2 linked regions of the Azoarcus olearius genome follow. Each later gene encodes a partner of the first gene's protein in a complex. Links are inferred from orthologs where the notes say so. Each region holds a gene or a part of one and is shown on either strand. Other genes may lie near its edges.

The links.
Region 2: the proteins of iscU (region 1) and dqs_RS01880 are in contact, whole or in part, in a solved structure (PDB 5XT5), measured with the Bacillus subtilis proteins. The link is inferred for Azoarcus olearius from one-to-one orthologs.

Annotation. Positions count from the first base shown.
Region 1 is NZ_CP016210.1:2,316,519-2,319,532, forward strand. Bases 1-2,699 are described here. They hold iscU (Fe-S cluster assembly scaffold IscU), read right to left. Parts: upstream 1,693-2,699; coding sequence 1,309-1,692; downstream 1-1,308. Other genes in these bases: hscA (Fe-S protein assembly chaperone HscA), read right to left, coding at 1-411; hscB (Fe-S protein assembly co-chaperone HscB), read right to left, coding at 427-960; iscA (iron-sulfur cluster assembly protein IscA), read right to left, coding at 965-1,288; dqs_RS10665 (IscS subfamily cysteine desulfurase), read right to left, coding at 1,724-2,699. Outside these bases: more of dqs_RS10665, read right to left, coding at 2,700-2,935; dqs_RS10670 (cysteine desulfurase family protein), read right to left, coding at 2,969-3,014. UniProt on the Bacillus subtilis protein: Part of the SUF-like system that mediates the biosynthesis of iron-sulfur (Fe-S) clusters. Acts as a sulfurtransferase and thus transfers sulfur from SufS to SufB.
Region 2 is NZ_CP016210.1:403,411-406,724, reverse strand. Bases 131-3,129 are described here. They hold dqs_RS01880 (family 2A encapsulin nanocompartment cargo protein cysteine desulfurase), read right to left. Parts: upstream 2,547-3,129; coding sequence 714-2,546; downstream 131-713. Other genes in these bases: dqs_RS01875 (family 2A encapsulin nanocompartment shell protein), read right to left, coding at 2,521-3,129; dqs_RS01885 (TMEM165/GDT1 family protein), read right to left, coding at 131-457. Also shown: more of dqs_RS01885, read right to left, coding at 1-130; more of dqs_RS01875, read right to left, coding at 3,130-3,314. UniProt on the Bacillus subtilis protein: Type II cysteine desulfurase that acts as the initial step in the SUF-like Fe-S cluster assembly pathway.

The sequences.
Region 1 (3,014 bases):
GCGCAGGGCACGGAGAATCTCGGCGGAGACCTCCACCGGGCTCTTGACGCCCTGCACCGTGCGCAGCCGGACCATGCCCGGTGCGTCTTCGAAGTCGTAGGGCATGGCCTCGACGTAGGCGACGTCCTTCAGGCCGCGACCCATGAAGCGTTTGGCCGAGACGATGGTGTTCTTCGGATCGGTGGCCTGAAAGGGGGCCGCCGCGTGACCGACCTGAACGGCGCCGTCCGCGCGGTAGCGGACGATGGACGGCAGCATCGCGCGGCCCTCCTCGTCAGCAAGGCACACCGACAACCCGTTGCGGACGGTGGCGACCAAGGAGTTCGTCGTGCCGAGGTCGATCCCCACCGCGAGGCGGTGTTTGTGGGGCTCGGCGGACATGCCTGGTTCGGCGATTTGGAGCAGAGCCATGCTTTACGCGCCCATCTAGTTTTCGAGCGCCTCAAGGGCGTCGTCGATCTCGTGTTGTAGTTTCTCGATGAACATCAGGCGCCGCACGGTTTCGGCGGCCGCGGGGTAATCACCCGCATCATCGAGCGCGTCGGCGAGTCCGGCGTGCACCTCGCGCGAATGCTGGCGCAGGCGCAGATGAAGCTGCTCCAGCTCATCCACCTCGCCGGCCGCGCGAGCTTCCTCCACCGCTTCGCGCCACTCCATCTGCTCCATCAGGAACTCGGGCGACATCGCGGTGTTGGTGTCGACGGCCGCATCGACGCCGGCGAGTTCGAGCAGATACTGCGCGCGGCTCAGCGGTTTGCGCAGCACGCGAAAACCTTCATTGACCCGTGTGGCCCACTGCATCGACCTCCGCTTCTCGACGTCCGGCAGGTGGGCGAAGCGGTCCGGGTGGACCTCGCCCTGCAGGCCGTGCCACGCCGCCTCCAGCGCCGACTCGTCGATGCGAAAGCGGCGCGGCATCCCGAACAGCGAGAAGTAATCCTGCTGCAGATCGATGGCCATGCGTTCAGACGTTAAAGCTCTCGCCGCAACCGCAGGCGTCTTTCACGTTCGGGTTGTTGAACTTGAAGCCTTCGTTCAGGCCCTCGCGCACGAAGTCCAGCTCGGTGCCGTCGATGTAGGGCAGGCTCTTCGGATCGACGATCACCTGCACGCCGTGGCTCTCGAAGACCAGGTCCTCGTCCTGCTTCTCATCGACGAACTCCAGCTTGTAGGCCATGCCGGAACAGCCCGAGGTACGCACCCCAAGACGGATTCCCAGGCCCTTGCCACGCTTGGCGATGAAATTCGCGACGTGCTTGGCCGCGCTTTGAGAAAGCGTCACTCCCATGCTCGACTCTCCTGTGATGGTCAGGCTTCGTGCTTCTTCTTGTAGTCCGCCACCGCGGCCTTGATCGCGTCTTCGGCCAGGATGGAACAATGGATCTTCACCGGCGGCAAAGCCAGTTCTTCGGCGATCTGGGTGTTCTTGATCTCCAGCGCCTGGTCCAGCGTCTTGCCCTTCACCCATTCGGTGACCAGCGAGGACGAGGCGATGGCCGAGCCGCAGCCGTAGGTCTTGAACTTCGCGTCTTCGATCACGCCGTCCTTGCCGACCTTGATCTGCAGCTTCATCACGTCGCCGCACGCGGGCGCGCCAACCATGCCGGTGGCCACGCCTTCGTCGTCCTTGCCGAAGGAGCCGACGTTGCGGGGGTTTTCGTAGTGGTCCAGAAGTTTGTCGCTGTATGCCATTTTGCTTCTCCTGCTTGGGGTTGCGGGCGGCTTAGTGAGCGGCCCACTGCACGGTGTTCAAATCCACGCCCTCCTGCACCATCTCCCACAGCGGGGAGAGTTCGCGCAGCTTGCCGATCTTCTTGTGGAGCAGATCGATGGCGTAGTCGATTTCTTCTTCGGTGGTGAAGCGGCCGATCGTGAAGCGGATCGAGCTGTGGGCGAGTTCATCGTCACGACCCAGCGCCCGCAGCACGTAGGACGGCTCCAGGCTCGCAGACGTACAGGCCGAGCCGGACGACACCGCGATGTCCTTGATCGCCATGATCAAGGATTCGCCCTCGACGTAGGCGAACGAGATGTTGAGGTTGTGCGGCACGCGGTGCTCCACATCGCCATTGACGTAGGTCGCGTCGATATCGGTCAGGCCGTTCAACAGCTTGTCGCGCAGGCGGCGGATACGGCCGTTCTCCTCGGCCATTTCTTCGCGGGCGATGCGGAAGGCCTCGCCCATGCCGACGATCTGGTGCGTGGCCAGCGTGCCCGAGCGCAGGCCGCGTTCGTGGCCGCCACCATGCATCTGCGCCTCCAGACGCACCCGCGGCTTGCGGCGCACGTACAGCGCGCCGATGCCTTTCGGGCCGTAGGTCTTGTGTGCCGAAAAGCTCATCAGGTCCACCTTGAGCTTGGCAAGGTCGATCTCGACCTTGCCGGTAGCCTGGGCGGCGTCCACATGAAACACGATGCCCTTTTCGCGGCAGATCTCGCCGATCTCGGCGATCGGCTGGATCACACCGATTTCGTTGTTGACGAACATCACCGACACCACGGTGGTGTCCGGGCGCAGCGCCGCCTTGAAGGCTTCCAGGTCGATCAGGCCGTTTTCCTGGACGTCGAGGTAGGTCGCCTCGAAGCCTTCGCGCTCGAGTTCGCGCACCGTATCCAGCACCGCCTTGTGCTCGGTCTTGAGGGTGATGACGTGCTTGCCCTTGCTGCGGTAAAAGTGCGCGGCGCCCTTGATCGCGAGATTGTTCGACTCGGTCGCCCCGGAGGTCCACACGATTTCCTTCGGGTCGGCGTTCACCAACTTCGCCACCTCGTCGCGCGCCTCTTCAACCGCGCGCTCCGCCTCCCAGCCAAAGGCGTGCGAACGGCTCGCCGGGTTGCCGAAGTGTTCGGTCAGCCACGGAATCATCTTCGCCGCCACGCGCGGGTCGACCGGCGTCGTCGCCGAGTAGTCGAGGTAGATCGGAAACTTCAACATGGGGTCACTCCGTTAGCGATTCGTCTTTTCATGTCAGACCGCAAGCGCGGTCATTTGTCTCAGTTCTGCCGCAAGCACG
Region 2 (3,314 bases), 1.9 Mb from region 1 along the record:
GCAGCACCGCCGGCACGTTGGCGATCATCATGCCCAGCGTGGTGCCCATCACCACCGCCACCAGCGCTTGGTACTGCGCCGCCAGCGCCACCGTGGCGACCTGGGTCTTGTCGCCCATTTCGGCGAGGAAGAAGGCGATCAGCGTGGTGCCGAACACGCCGAAGCGGGCGAAGGTGGCGTCGTCTTCCTCGAACTTGTCGGGAATCAGCGTCCAGATCGCCATGCCGATGAAGGACAGGCCGAGCACCCAGCGCATGACTTCCGGCGACACCAGCGAGGTGACGAAACTGCCGAGCGCACCGGCGCCGGCGTGGTTGGCCAGCGTGGCAACCAGGATGCCGAGCACGATGGGCCAGGGCTTGCGGAACTTGGCGGCGAGGATGAAGGCGAGCAGTTGCGTCTTGTCGCCGATCTCGGCGAGCGCAACGATGCTGGTGGAGACGAGGAAAGCTTCCATGCAGTGATGATCCCTGGCCGGTACAACCGATGACCACGCGCCTCCCCGGCCATACCAGAGGCATCGTGATCAAAGGTCTTGCCAAGTCCAGGAACCGCCTGCGCCATGGCCGGACGGCCAAGTGTGTTGACGCAAGCCCCTTCACCACGGTGAAGGGCGGCTACTCCCCAATGAAGGCGCGGATATTAGCGATGACGCGGTGCAGCGTCCAGCACCCGTGCGCAGCGGCCGGCGTGGCGCCGCGCACGGGCGGGCCTCAGGCGCCCACCCGGCCCTTGCCGCGCGCCAGACGGCGCACCACCGCGAGCATGCGGTCGATTTCCTCGCAGGTGTTGTAGAACGCCAGCGACGGCCGCACCGTGGTTTCGACCCCGAAGCGGCGCAGGATGGGCTGCGCGCAGTGGTGGCCGGAGCGCACCGCAATGCCTTCCTCGTTGAGGGCGCGGCCCACTTCCTCGGTGGAATACCCGGCGAGCACGAAGGACGCCACGCTGGCCTTGTCCGCGGCGGTGCCGATCAGGCGTACCCCGGCGATCGACGACAGCCCGCGCGTCGCATAGACCAGCAGGTCGTGCTCGTAGCTCGCGATATTCTCCAGCCCGATGCGCTCCACGTAGTCCAGCGCCGCCCCCAGTCCGACCGCGTCGGCGATGTTGCCGGTGCCGGCCTCGAACTTGTTGGGCGCGGGCTGGAACAGCGTGCGCTCGAAGGTGACGTCCGCGATCATGTTGCCGCCGCCCTGCCAAGGGGGCATCTGCTCCAGCAGCGCGGCCTTGCCGTACACCACGCCGATGCCCGTCGGGCCGAAGATCTTGTGGCCCGAGAACACGAAGAAGTCCGCATCCAGCGCCTGCACGTTCACCCGCATGTGCGACACCGATTGCGCTCCATCCACCAGCACCCTGGCGCCGGCAGCATGGGCCATGTCGATGACCTGCTTGATCGGCGTCACGGTGCCGAGCGCGTTCGACACCTGCGTCACCGACACCAGCCGGGTGCGCGGATTGAGCAGCTTCTGCAACTCGTCGAGCTTCAGCTGGCCATTGTCGTCTACCGGAATCACTCGGATCGTGGCGCCGACCTGGGCTGCAAGCTGCTGCCACGGCACGATGTTGGCGTGGTGTTCGAGCAGCGACACCACGATTTCGTCGCCCTCGCCGATGTTCTGCACGCCCCAGGTCTTCGCCACCAGGTTGATCGCTTCGGTGGCGCCGCGCACGAAGATGATCTCGTCCGCCGAACCCGCGCCAAGGAAGCGCTGCACCTTCTGCCGCGCCGCCTCGTAGGCGTCGGTGGCGCGCGCCGCCAGTTCGTGCGCGGCACGGTGGATATTGGAGTTTTCGTGGGCGTAGAAATGGGCCAGCCGGTCGATCACCGCCTGCGGCTTGTGGGTGGTCGCGGCGTTGTCGAACCACACCAGCGGCTTGCCGTTCACCCGCTCCTGCAGGATGGGAAAGTCGCGCCGCACCGCATTGACGTCGAACGGCGCCCGCGCGCTCGGCTCCGCCGCCGGCACCTTCGCCGCGTCGATGAAGTAGAAGCGGCCGCCCGGGTCCGCCTCCGGCGCATCCGCCAAGGGCCGTCCGGCGGCAATCTCCGCCAGCAGCGCCTTCAGCTCGCCCTCGCCCGGCAGCCCGAAGCTGCGCGCCACGACGCGGTTTTCCGGTAACGCGGGGGCCGCGCCGGCCTGCAGATACGGGCTCGCCTCTCCGATGAAGTAATACGGCGAACCCGGCACCGCCAGCGGCAGCCCCTCGGCCACACCGGCCGGCACCTGCGGCGGCGCAACCTGCGGCAGCGCGGCAGCATAGGCTTGCGGCACACCGAAGGCCCCCGCGCCGCCAACCGGGTCGACCGGATCGGACGCCACCGGGGCCGGCGCCAACCGCGAGCCGCCCTGGGCAAGGCTCAGTTCGGGCGCCGACGCCACCTGCGCCCGCACGGGGTCGGCCGGCGGCAGCGCGGCACCGGGCAGCGCGCGAAAGAACGCCGAGGCGAGCGCGCCGAGCGTGGCCTCGTCGGGCAGATCCGGCAGCGGCGCGCCGGACAGACCCTCGGCGCCCTTACTTGTAGGTGTCGGGATAGTCATGGTACTTGCCGACCTCCACGTCATCGAGAACCGCCAGGGCATCCGGCACCAGCACGGCCAGCGAGCAGTAGAGCGAGATCAGGTAGGACGCGATGGCGTTGCGGTTGATGCCCATGAAGCGGACCGACAGCCCGGGCGACTGCTCGCCCACCAGCCCCGGCTGGAACAGGCCCACCACGCCCTGGCGCTTCTCGCCCACACGCAGCAGCAGGATCTTGGTCTTGCCGCCATCGACCGGCACCTTGTCCGACGGGATCAGCGGAATGCCGCGCCAGGTGAGGAACTGCGCGCCGAACAGCGACACCGTGGGCGGCGGCACGCCGCGGCGGGTGCATTCACGGCCGAAGGCGGCGATCGCCAGCGGGTGGGTCAGGAAGAAGGCCGGCTCCTTCCACACCTTGGTCAGCAACTCGTCGAGGTCGTCCGGCGTCGGCGCGCCGGTCAGCGTCGAGATGATCTGCTCGTCGGCCACATTCGCCAGCAGGCCGTAGTCCGGGTTGTTGATCAGCTCGGACTCCTGGCGCTCCTTGATGGTCTCGATCGTGAGCCGGAGCTGTTCCTTGATCTGGTCGTGCGGGCTGGAATAGAGATCGGAGACGCGCGTATGCACGTCGAGGATGGTGGTGACCGCGTTGAGGAAGTATTCGCGCGGCGCCTCGTCGTAATCGACGAAGGTCTGCGGCAGCTCGGATTCGTCGCGCTGCGAGCACGCGACCCGCACGTCGCGCGGATTCTTGACGGTGTTGAGGCGGTAGATACCGGCTTCGA